2 regions of the Streptomyces sp. NPDC086519 genome follow, and region 1 is predicted to be linked to the other one. Evidence: riboswitches for the same ligand, from Rfam matches in the RefSeq annotation. Region 1 holds a riboswitch; the other holds the start of a gene.
What was found. Region 1 has a riboswitch for S-adenosylmethionine ahead of thrC (threonine synthase). Riboswitches for the same ligand answer to the same signal wherever they lie in the genome.

Region 1 (4,411 bases):
GTCCGGGCGCAGCCGGCGCAGCATCCGCGGGGCCAGGGCCAGGTGGTAGTCCTGGATGACCACCACCGCGCCCTCGCCCGCCTCCTGCGCCAGCGCCTCGGCGAAGGCGCGGTTGTAGGCCTGGTACGAACCCCACTGCCGCCGGAACTCCGCGTCGAAGACGGGCTCCAGCGGGGTCTGGTAGAGCATGTGGTGGACGAACCACAGCACCGAGTTCGCGATGCCGTTGTACGCGTCGGAGAACACGTCCGCGTCGATGTCGAGCATCCGGACCTGCTGCCCGCCGGTGTCCCCGGCCGGCAGCCGGCCGCCCTCGGCCCGCCGCACCGCCTCCCGGTCGCCGTCGCTCAGCGCCGCGCACACCCACACCGCGTTCGCGTCCGGCCCGATGGCCGACAGGCCCGAGACCAGCCCGCCGCCGCCCCGTCTGGCGTGCAGCGAGCCGCCCGCGTCGTCGGGGCGCAGCTCGTACGAGACCGGTCCGCGGTTCGAGGCGACCAGCACCTCGGCACCGCCGGTGGAAGCCATGGGAGAAGCCATAGGCCTGAACCTAGCCCCGCCCGTAAACGCTCAAACGTACGGGCATGCCCGACGCGCCGCCGTATACGGCCGTACGGCGAAGTCACGCCACCCGGCGCTCGGCGTACTCCGTGATCTCCACCATCGGCGGCCGTTCCTCCGTGTCCACGGAGTAGGTGCGCGGTTCGAAGCCGTCCTCGCCTCGTTCGAACTGGGTGAGGGAGGGGCGGATCAGGTGGCCGCGGGCGAGCCGCAGCTGGGCCGTGCGGTAGATCGCGGCGGACATCCGGCCGAGGGCCTGGCCGTCCTGGTGGCGGTGTTTGCGGACGCCCACGTCGACCTGCGCCAGCGCGTCGAGCCCCACCAGGTGCAGGGCGTCGACCAGCATGCCCAGCTCCACGCCGTAGCCGACCGGGAAGGGGAGCTGTTCCAGCAGGGAGCGGCGGGCCGCGTACTCGCCGCCCAGCGGCTGGACGAAACCGGCCAGCTGGGGCCAGTGCATGTTCAGCAGCGGGCGGGCCATCAGTTCGGTGACCCGGCCGCCCTGTCCGGCGGCGCCGCCGAGCGGGCGGTCGTACATCGCCTTGACCAGGTCCACGTCCGGGTCGGTCAGCAGCGGGCCGACGATTCCGGTGACGAAGTCGGAGGAGAAGTCCCGCAGGTCGGCGTCGATGAAGCAGACGACGTCCCCGGTGGTGACCAGGAGGGAGCGCCAGAGGACCTCGCCCTTGCCGGGGACGGCGGGGAGGCGGGGCAGGATCGCGTCGCGGTGCACGACGCGGGCGCCGGCCGCCGCGGCGACGGCCGCCGTGCGGTCGGTGGAGCCGGAGTCGACGACCACGATCTCGTCGACGAGCGGCACCTGCTGCATGAGGTCGTGGCGGATGATCGCGACGATGTCGCCGACGGTCTCCTCCTCGTTCAGAGCGGGCAGCACGACGCTGACCGTCTGCCCGGAGGACCGCTTGGCGGCCATCACCTTGTGCAGCGGACGTTCGGTCACGGACCAGGAGCGGGTGGCCAGCCAGCGCTCGACTTCTTCCAGCACGGTCAGCGGCTCCTCACTGTCACGGCCACACGACGACGTGTGATCCATCTCGCGGTACGGACGACTCTCTCAACTGTCCTGGCCTTCGGTTACAGTCTTGAACAACGCCGATGACCATCGCATGTCCTGGGGTCACCCGGCGTTGACAACCGCATACAGCTCATCCAGAGGGGCAGAGGGAAACGGCCCGATGAAGCCCCGGCAACCCTCCAGTCGGTACTCGTAGATCGCCGATCAGTGTCGATCGCTCGCGAGGCTCCCGGCTAGGGAAGGTGCCAAATCCGTCTCACGGCGAGATGCGTCGTGAGGAAGATGAGGAGAAAGGGCCTCGCCTCACATGGCTGTGCAGACTGTTGCAAGCACCACGGATTCCACCGTCGACCTCGGTCCCGCCGCGGCCCTCAGCTGCCGCGAGTGCGGTCACCGGGTTCCGCTCGGCCCGGTGTTCGCCTGCGAGGAGTGTTTCGGCCCGCTGGAGATCGCGTACGACTTCTCGGCCTACGACACCGAGGAGCTCCGCAAGCGCATCGAGGCGGGTCCCGCGAACATCTGGCGCTACGCGCCGCTGCTGCCCGTCCCCGCGGACGTGGCGACCAAGCCGAACATCAACCCTGGCTGGACCAAGCTCGTCCAGGCCGACAACCTGGCCCGTGAGCTCGGGGTGACCGGCGGGCTGTACGTGAAGGACGACTCCGGCAACCCGACGCACTCCTTCAAGGACCGCGTCGTCGCCCAGGCCGTGGAGGCCGCCCGCGCCTTCGGCTACACCACCCTCTCCTGCTCCTCCACCGGCAACCTGGCCGGCGCGGTCGGTGCCGCCGCCGCCCGGGCCGGCCTGCGCTCCTGTGTGTTCATCCCGCACGACCTGGAGCAGGGCAAGGTCGTCATGGCCGCGATCTACGGCGGCGAGCTCATCGGCATCGAGGGCAACTACGACGACGTGAACCGTTTCTGCTCCGAGCTGATCGGTGACCCGGCCGGCGAGGGCTGGGGCTTCGTCAACGTCAACCTGCGGCCGTACTACGCGGAGGGCTCCAAGACCCTGGCGTACGAGATCTGCGAGCAGCTCGGCTGGCGGATCCCGGACCAGCTGGTCATCCCGATCGCCTCCGGCTCGCAGCTCACGAAGATCGACAAGGGGCTTCAGGAGCTGATCAAGCTCGGGCTCGTCGAGGACAGGCCCTACAAGATCTTCGGTGCGCAGGCCGAGGGGTGCTCGCCGGTGTCGGTGGCCTACAAGGCGGGCCACGACGTGGTGCGGCCGCAGAAGCCGAACACCATCGCCAAGTCCCTCGCCATCGGCAACCCGGCCGACGGCCCGTACGTCCTCGACATCGCGCGCCGCACCGGCGGTGCCGTCGAGGACGTCACCGACGAGCAGGTCGTCGATGCCATCAAGCTGCTTGCGCGGACCGAGGGAATCTTCGCGGAAACCGCCGGCGGGGTGACGGTTGGAGTCACCAAAAAGCTCATCGAGAATGGGTTGATTGATCCGGCGAAGTCGGTCGTTGTACTCAACACCGGTGATGGGCTGAAGACGCTGGACGCGGTTGCGGGAACCGGGCTCACCGCCACCATTCGCCCGAATCTGGAGTCTTTCCGTGAGGCCGGGCTCGCCTGAGTCCCCTGAGAAATAGGGCGTTGCCCCAGACCGGAGGTAAAAACGTGAGCGTCACCGTTCGCATCCCCACCATCCTGCGCACCTACACGGGTGGCCAGGCCGAAGTCACCGCCGAAGGGACCACCCTCGGTGAGGTCATCTCCGACCTGGAGAAGAACCACACCGGGATCTCGGCACGCGTCCTCGACGACCAGGGCAAGCTGCGCCGGTTCGTCAACGTGTACGTCAACGACGACGACGTACGGTTCGAGCAGGGCCTGGAGACCGCCACCCCGGACGGGGCCGGCGTCTCCATCATCCCGGCCGTCGCCGGCGGCTGACCTGCCGACCTGCTTGACAGGCTGATCGAATGACCGAACATTACCTTCGGTAACAGGCGTCACCGAGCGTTCACCCGATTGCCCCCTCCGTGAGAGAAGCGGAGGGGGCAATTCTGTGTGGTTGAGCGCGGTACAGTTGGGGAACACGGTCCCGATCTCCAGGTCACGGACCCCGTATTCGATACCGCAGGCCCGCCAAGAAGTAGCCAAAGTGTGCGGGTTATATGCGGCTTTTGTGGCCTTTATGGGGCCCGACTTGCCCTGAATTCGGCCGAATTCTCGCTACATTCCGGACCCCTTCCATCCAGAATTCTCGTCCGATTGACCTGTTGCAGACGGCAGTTGGACAGATACATTCAGCCGCGGTCGACGCGTTCCGGCGCACGCCCCCAACCAATGGGGGGTGAGGTCTGACCCGGATCCGCGAAGTGTGGATCTGTGCAAGGGCCAGTAATAGGGGAGTTAGGCATGGCTCAGGGCACCGTCAAGTGGTTCAACGCGGAGAAGGGGTACGGCTTCATCGCGGTCGACGGTGGTGCGGATGTTTTCGTCCACTACAGCGCGATTCAGATGGACGGCTACCGCACCCTGGAAGAGGGTCAGCGGGTCGATTTCGAGATCTCGCAGGGCCAGAAGGGGCCGCAGGCGGACATGGTCCGGCTGGCGACCAGCTGAAGCACGCGCCGACTGACTGCAGCGACGTTCTTCTGTTTTTCTGCTGAGGGGCTCGCATCCACTGGGTGCGAGCCCCTCGGTGTGCCCGGGTCCGTGCCCCGCCGGCCCGGAGATCCGGCTCCGGCGCGCCCGGAGGTCCCGCCGGACCGGGAGGGGCGCTTGCTCCCGCCCGCCGCCCGACCGTCACCCCTCATCGAGCTCGCTTCGCGGGCGCGCCTTGCACTCGGG
Region 2 (4,411 bases), on a different contig from region 1:
CTCCACCCTGCGCGAGAACCTCGGCCTGCGCGCCCCTCTCACCCACCGGTCCGCGCCCGAGCGACGGCAGGCGGGCTGAGCGCCAGCGCCGGGCCCTTGTACACATGACTGACAAGAAGCTGTCACACACGGATCGGAATGCGGGTTCGGCCGACGCCCGTTCGCACTGGCATGACTGTTGGAGTAGCGCCCGGCTGCGCGAGTTCCTCACCGCCCTGCGGCAGTTGACCACGACCGGCACGGCCGACTTCCACGGCGAGCTGCTCACCGCCACCACACCCGTACCGGCGCGGGTACCGGGTGCGGGGAGCGGTGTCCCCCTGCTGGTCGCGGCGATGGGGCCGCAGGCTCTGCGGGCCGGCGGCGAGCTGGCGGACGGGATCCTGCCCTACCTGGCGGGACCACGCGCCCTGGCGGACCACATCGTGCCCGCCCTGACCTCCGCGGCCGAGGCCGCAGGCCGCCCCGCGCCCAGGATCGTGGCCCTGGTGCCCGGCGTGGTCACGGACGACGTCGGCGCTGTGCGGGCCAAGGCCGCCGAGAACCTCGCCTCCTACGAACAGATCCCGTCCTACGCGCGGGTCATCGAACTCTCCGGCGGCCGACGGGCCGCCGACCTGGCCGTGATCGGCGACGAGAAGACGGTCGAGACCGAGGTACGCCGTTACCGCGACGCCGGCGCCACCGAGGTCGTGTTCTCGGGCACCGGGCTCGCGGGAGAAGCCGACCGCCGACGCATCTGGCGGCTCCTCGGCGAACTGGCCCGCTGAGTACACCCGTCGGCCCGACAGCACCTGCCCTGCACGACGGCACCCCCAGCACGAAGGAGATTGCCCATGACCACCGAGGCCACCACCACGGACCTCCACGCCTTCACCGAGACCTGGCTGGAGTGGTACCGCGCCCAGGAGGCCCGGCTCGCCGCACCGCACGGGTTCCTGGCGGTCACCGGCCTGCACTGGCTCGACGACCGACCTCAGCGTTTCCCGGACGCGCCCGGTGCGTGGCGCACCGGCCCCGAAGGCGTGGTCGTAGACCTCGACGAGGGCGAGGAACTGGTCGTCGACGGGACGGCGGTGCGCGGCGAGCACCGCTTCGGCGTGCTTCCCGAGCGCGGCGGCGTCGACGCCCTCTGGGGAGACGCCGTCATCGAGGTCGCCAAGCGCGGCGGCCAGGACATCGTGCGTCCCCGGCACCCGGACGCGCCGCTGCGCACGGCTTTCACCGGAACGCCCGCCTACGCCCCCGACCCGCGCTGGGCCGTGACCGGCCGCTACATCCCCTTCGACACGCCGCGGCCAACCACTGTGGGCGCCGCCGTCGAGGGCCTTGAGCATGTGTACGACGCTCCGGGCAGGATCGAGTTCGAGCTGGACGGGCAGCAGCTGTCGCTGACCGCGTTCCCCGGCCACGGTGCGGGCCGGCTGATGGTGCTGTTCACCGACGCGACCTCCGGGGTCACCACCTACGCGGCCAACCGGGCCCTGGCCCTTGATCCGCCCGCGGCCGACGGCACGGTCGTCCTGGACTTCAACCGCGCCGCGAACCTGCCGTGCGCCTACACCGACCTGGCCACCTGCCCGCTGCCCCCGGCCGAGAACCGGCTGCCGCTGGCGATCGAGGCCGGCCAGAAACTCCCCCGCGAGCGCGGCGGCTCCTGAACCGGACGCACGCTCGCCTCGGACTCCGCTGACGAGGCGTCCTTGTGCGCCATTGACGTACGACAAGACCGCTCCGTACGATCACGGACGGCATTGAGTGTCAGCGTCAAGCCCTGGCTCGCTGACCGGCAACCCTCCCGCGCGGTGGGGTGCTCCAGGTGAAAGCCCGGCGGGATCGCCGACGATCTCCGCAAGCGCGCGACCCCGTGACCGGGGTCGGATCACATGGAGGACCGATATGCGGCACGGTGGTGACATCAGCGCACGCTACGCCGGCGCCACCGTGTTCTCCCGGCTCTCGCGTCGGCGCCACATCGACCTCAAGCGCTCGACCAGCTGTCTCTGTCAGGCCTGACGAGCCTTCCCACCGCTGGTCGCGGTACGGCGTCTGTCGTCGCCCCCGCCTGCGCCTGATCTCCGTCTGTCTTTCATCCCCAGTTTCCCCCTGATCCCCGCCTGCACAGCGCTCCCCCGGCACCGGCGTCGCGCCGGCCGGGGCCGCACGCCCACGCGCGGCCGTGCCCTGCGCCACACCCGTGCCTGGTGACACAAGTAGGAGAAGCCCTCCGTGACTGCACTTTCCGATGTCAGAACCTCCCGGTGGGCGGCACTGACCGCCCTCGTGACCACCAGTGTTCTCCTGACCGCCTGCGGCTCCGGCGGCGGCGATTCCGGCAGCGGCTCCGGGCAGCCCAAGTCCGGCGGCACCCTGACCTTCGCGGTGGGTTCGGACGCCGGCTGCGTGGATCCGCAGCAGGTCGCCAGCAACGAGACCATCTACTCGGTGCGCCAGATCGTTGACTCACTGACGGACCAGGACCCCAGGACCGGCAAGATCGTGCCGTGGCTGGCGAAGAGCTGGGATGTCAGCTCCGACGCCACGACGTTCACGTTCCATCTGAGGTCGGGTGTCACCTTCAGCGACGGCTCGAAGCTGACCGCGCAGGTGGTCAAGGACAACTTCGACGCGGTGCCGAAGCTCGGCGCCCTGGGGACGCTCGCCGAGGGCTATCTGAGCGGCGTCAGGGGCACCACGGTGGTCGACCCGCTCACCGTCAAGGTGACCTTCAGCCAGCCCAACGCCCAGTTCCTGCAAGCCACTTCGACCCACTCGCTGGGGATCGAGTCGTCGGCGAGCGTGAAGAAGACCCCGCAGCAGAAGTGCAGCGACGGCGTGATCGGGTCCGGGCCCTTCGTGCTGAAGCAGTACGTGCAGAACCAGTCGGTCACCCTGGCCAAGCGCACGGGATACGCGTGGGGTTCCTCGCTGTGGAGCAAGAAGGGCGAGGCGTACCTGGACAAACTGGTGTTCAAGGTCGTCCCGGAGGCGGGCGTACGGGCCGGGAGTCTCCAGTCCGGCCAGGTCGACGCGATCAGCAGCGTGGGCAGGGCCAACGAGGCGGCGCTCAAGGGCGGTCAGGTCTCCCTGCAGCGACGGGCCAACCCCGGCGTCGTGTTCGGTCTCGGCCTCAACAACTCGCGGCCGGCCCTGAAGGACGCGGGGGTACGCCAGGCGATTCTGCTGGCCGTCGACCGGCAGCAGATCGCCGACACCGTCTTCCCCACCGGCACCCAGGCGGCGACCAGCGTCCTCGCGCACACCACGCCCGACTACACCAGCCTCGCCCCGGATCTGACGTCTGCCGCGGCCAAGGCCAAGTCGCTGCTGGACGCGGCTGGTTGGAAGACCGGCAGCGACGGAATCCGCGCCAAGGACGGCAAGAAGCTCGGCCTGACCATCGACTGGATCCCCAACGCGGGCACCAACCAGCCCGCGCTGGAGTTGATCCAGCAGCAACTCAAGGCCGTCGGCGTCCAGGTGACCCTCAAGCAACTTCAAGTCACCCAGTTCGCGCCCACGCTGCAGTCGGGTGACTACGACGCGGCCTGGGGCAACGTCACCCGGGCCGACCCCGACATCCTGCGCAGCTCCTTCTCCACCAGGCTGGCCAACTTCTACCGCGTGCCGGCGAGTGGCCTGGACACCGCACTCACCGCGCAGGCGGCAACCACGGACACCGCCAGGCGCAAGCAACTAATCGCCCAGGCGCAGCAGTTGATCGTTCGGAACGCCTACTACGTGCCGATCGTGGAGCTCCAGACCCAACTGGGCGTCTCGAAGAAGGTGCACGACCTGACCTTCGACGCCTCCAGCCGGATCCAGCTGCACGACACCTGGATCGGCTAGCACATGCGCCGCTATGTGATCAAACGGCTTGCCCAGGCGGCCGGGGTGCTGTGGGCGGCCTACACCGTCTCGTTCCTGGTGCTCGACTACCTGCCGGGGGACCCGGTCACGGCGATGGCCAGTGCCGGAATGGACTCGGGGCAGGTCGACCCGCAGCAGATCGCCGCCCTGCGCCACGAGTACGGCTTCGACAAGCCGGTGCTGGTGCAGTACGCCGAGTACCTCGGCCGGGCGGTGCGCGGGGACTTCGGCGACTCGGTGTCCACCGGTCGGCCGGTGACCTCGACGCTGGCCGACGCCCTGCCGCAGACACTGCAGTTGACCGGCGCGGCTCTGCTGCTCGCGGTGCTCCTCGGCGGCGGTCTGGCGGTGCTGGCGACCTACACCGCACAGCGCTGGCTGCGGCAGACGCTGCTGTCACTGCCGCCGCTGGGGGTGTCCGTCCCGACGTTCTGGGTGGGGCTGCTGCTCGTCGAGACGTTCTCCTTCCGGCTGCGCTGGTTCCCCGCGTTCGGCAACGACGGACCGAAGGGGCTGGTGCTGCCGGCCCTGACGCTGGCGG

Region 2: linked by a shared signal. The riboswitch ahead of AB0P24_RS44395 (putative leader peptide) and the one ahead of thrC (threonine synthase) in region 1 are both predicted to bind S-adenosylmethionine.

The regions. Positions count from the first base shown of each region.
Region 1 covers NZ_JBFBJL010000006.1:57,293-61,703, reverse strand. Annotated here, with positions in the region: gene AB0P24_RS08205 (trehalose-6-phosphate synthase) at 1-528, opposite strand, end outside; gene AB0P24_RS08200 (glucosyl-3-phosphoglycerate synthase) at 623-1,567, opposite strand; SAM riboswitch class I at 1,725-1,886, shown strand; gene thrC (threonine synthase) at 1,905-3,188, shown strand; gene AB0P24_RS08190 (MoaD/ThiS family protein) at 3,233-3,508, shown strand; gene AB0P24_RS08185 (cold-shock protein) at 3,977-4,183, shown strand.
Region 2 covers NZ_JBFBJL010000097.1:6,754-11,164, forward strand. Annotated here, with positions in the region: gene AB0P24_RS44380 (NtaA/DmoA family FMN-dependent monooxygenase) at 1-79, shown strand, start outside; partial or broken gene AB0P24_RS44385 (LLM class flavin-dependent oxidoreductase) at 189-770, shown strand; gene AB0P24_RS44390 (DUF1684 domain-containing protein) at 837-1,661, shown strand; SAM riboswitch class IV at 1,751-1,864, shown strand; gene AB0P24_RS44395 (putative leader peptide) at 1,900-2,016, shown strand; gene AB0P24_RS44400 (ABC transporter substrate-binding protein) at 2,230-3,849, shown strand; gene AB0P24_RS44405 (ABC transporter permease) at 3,853-4,411, shown strand, end outside.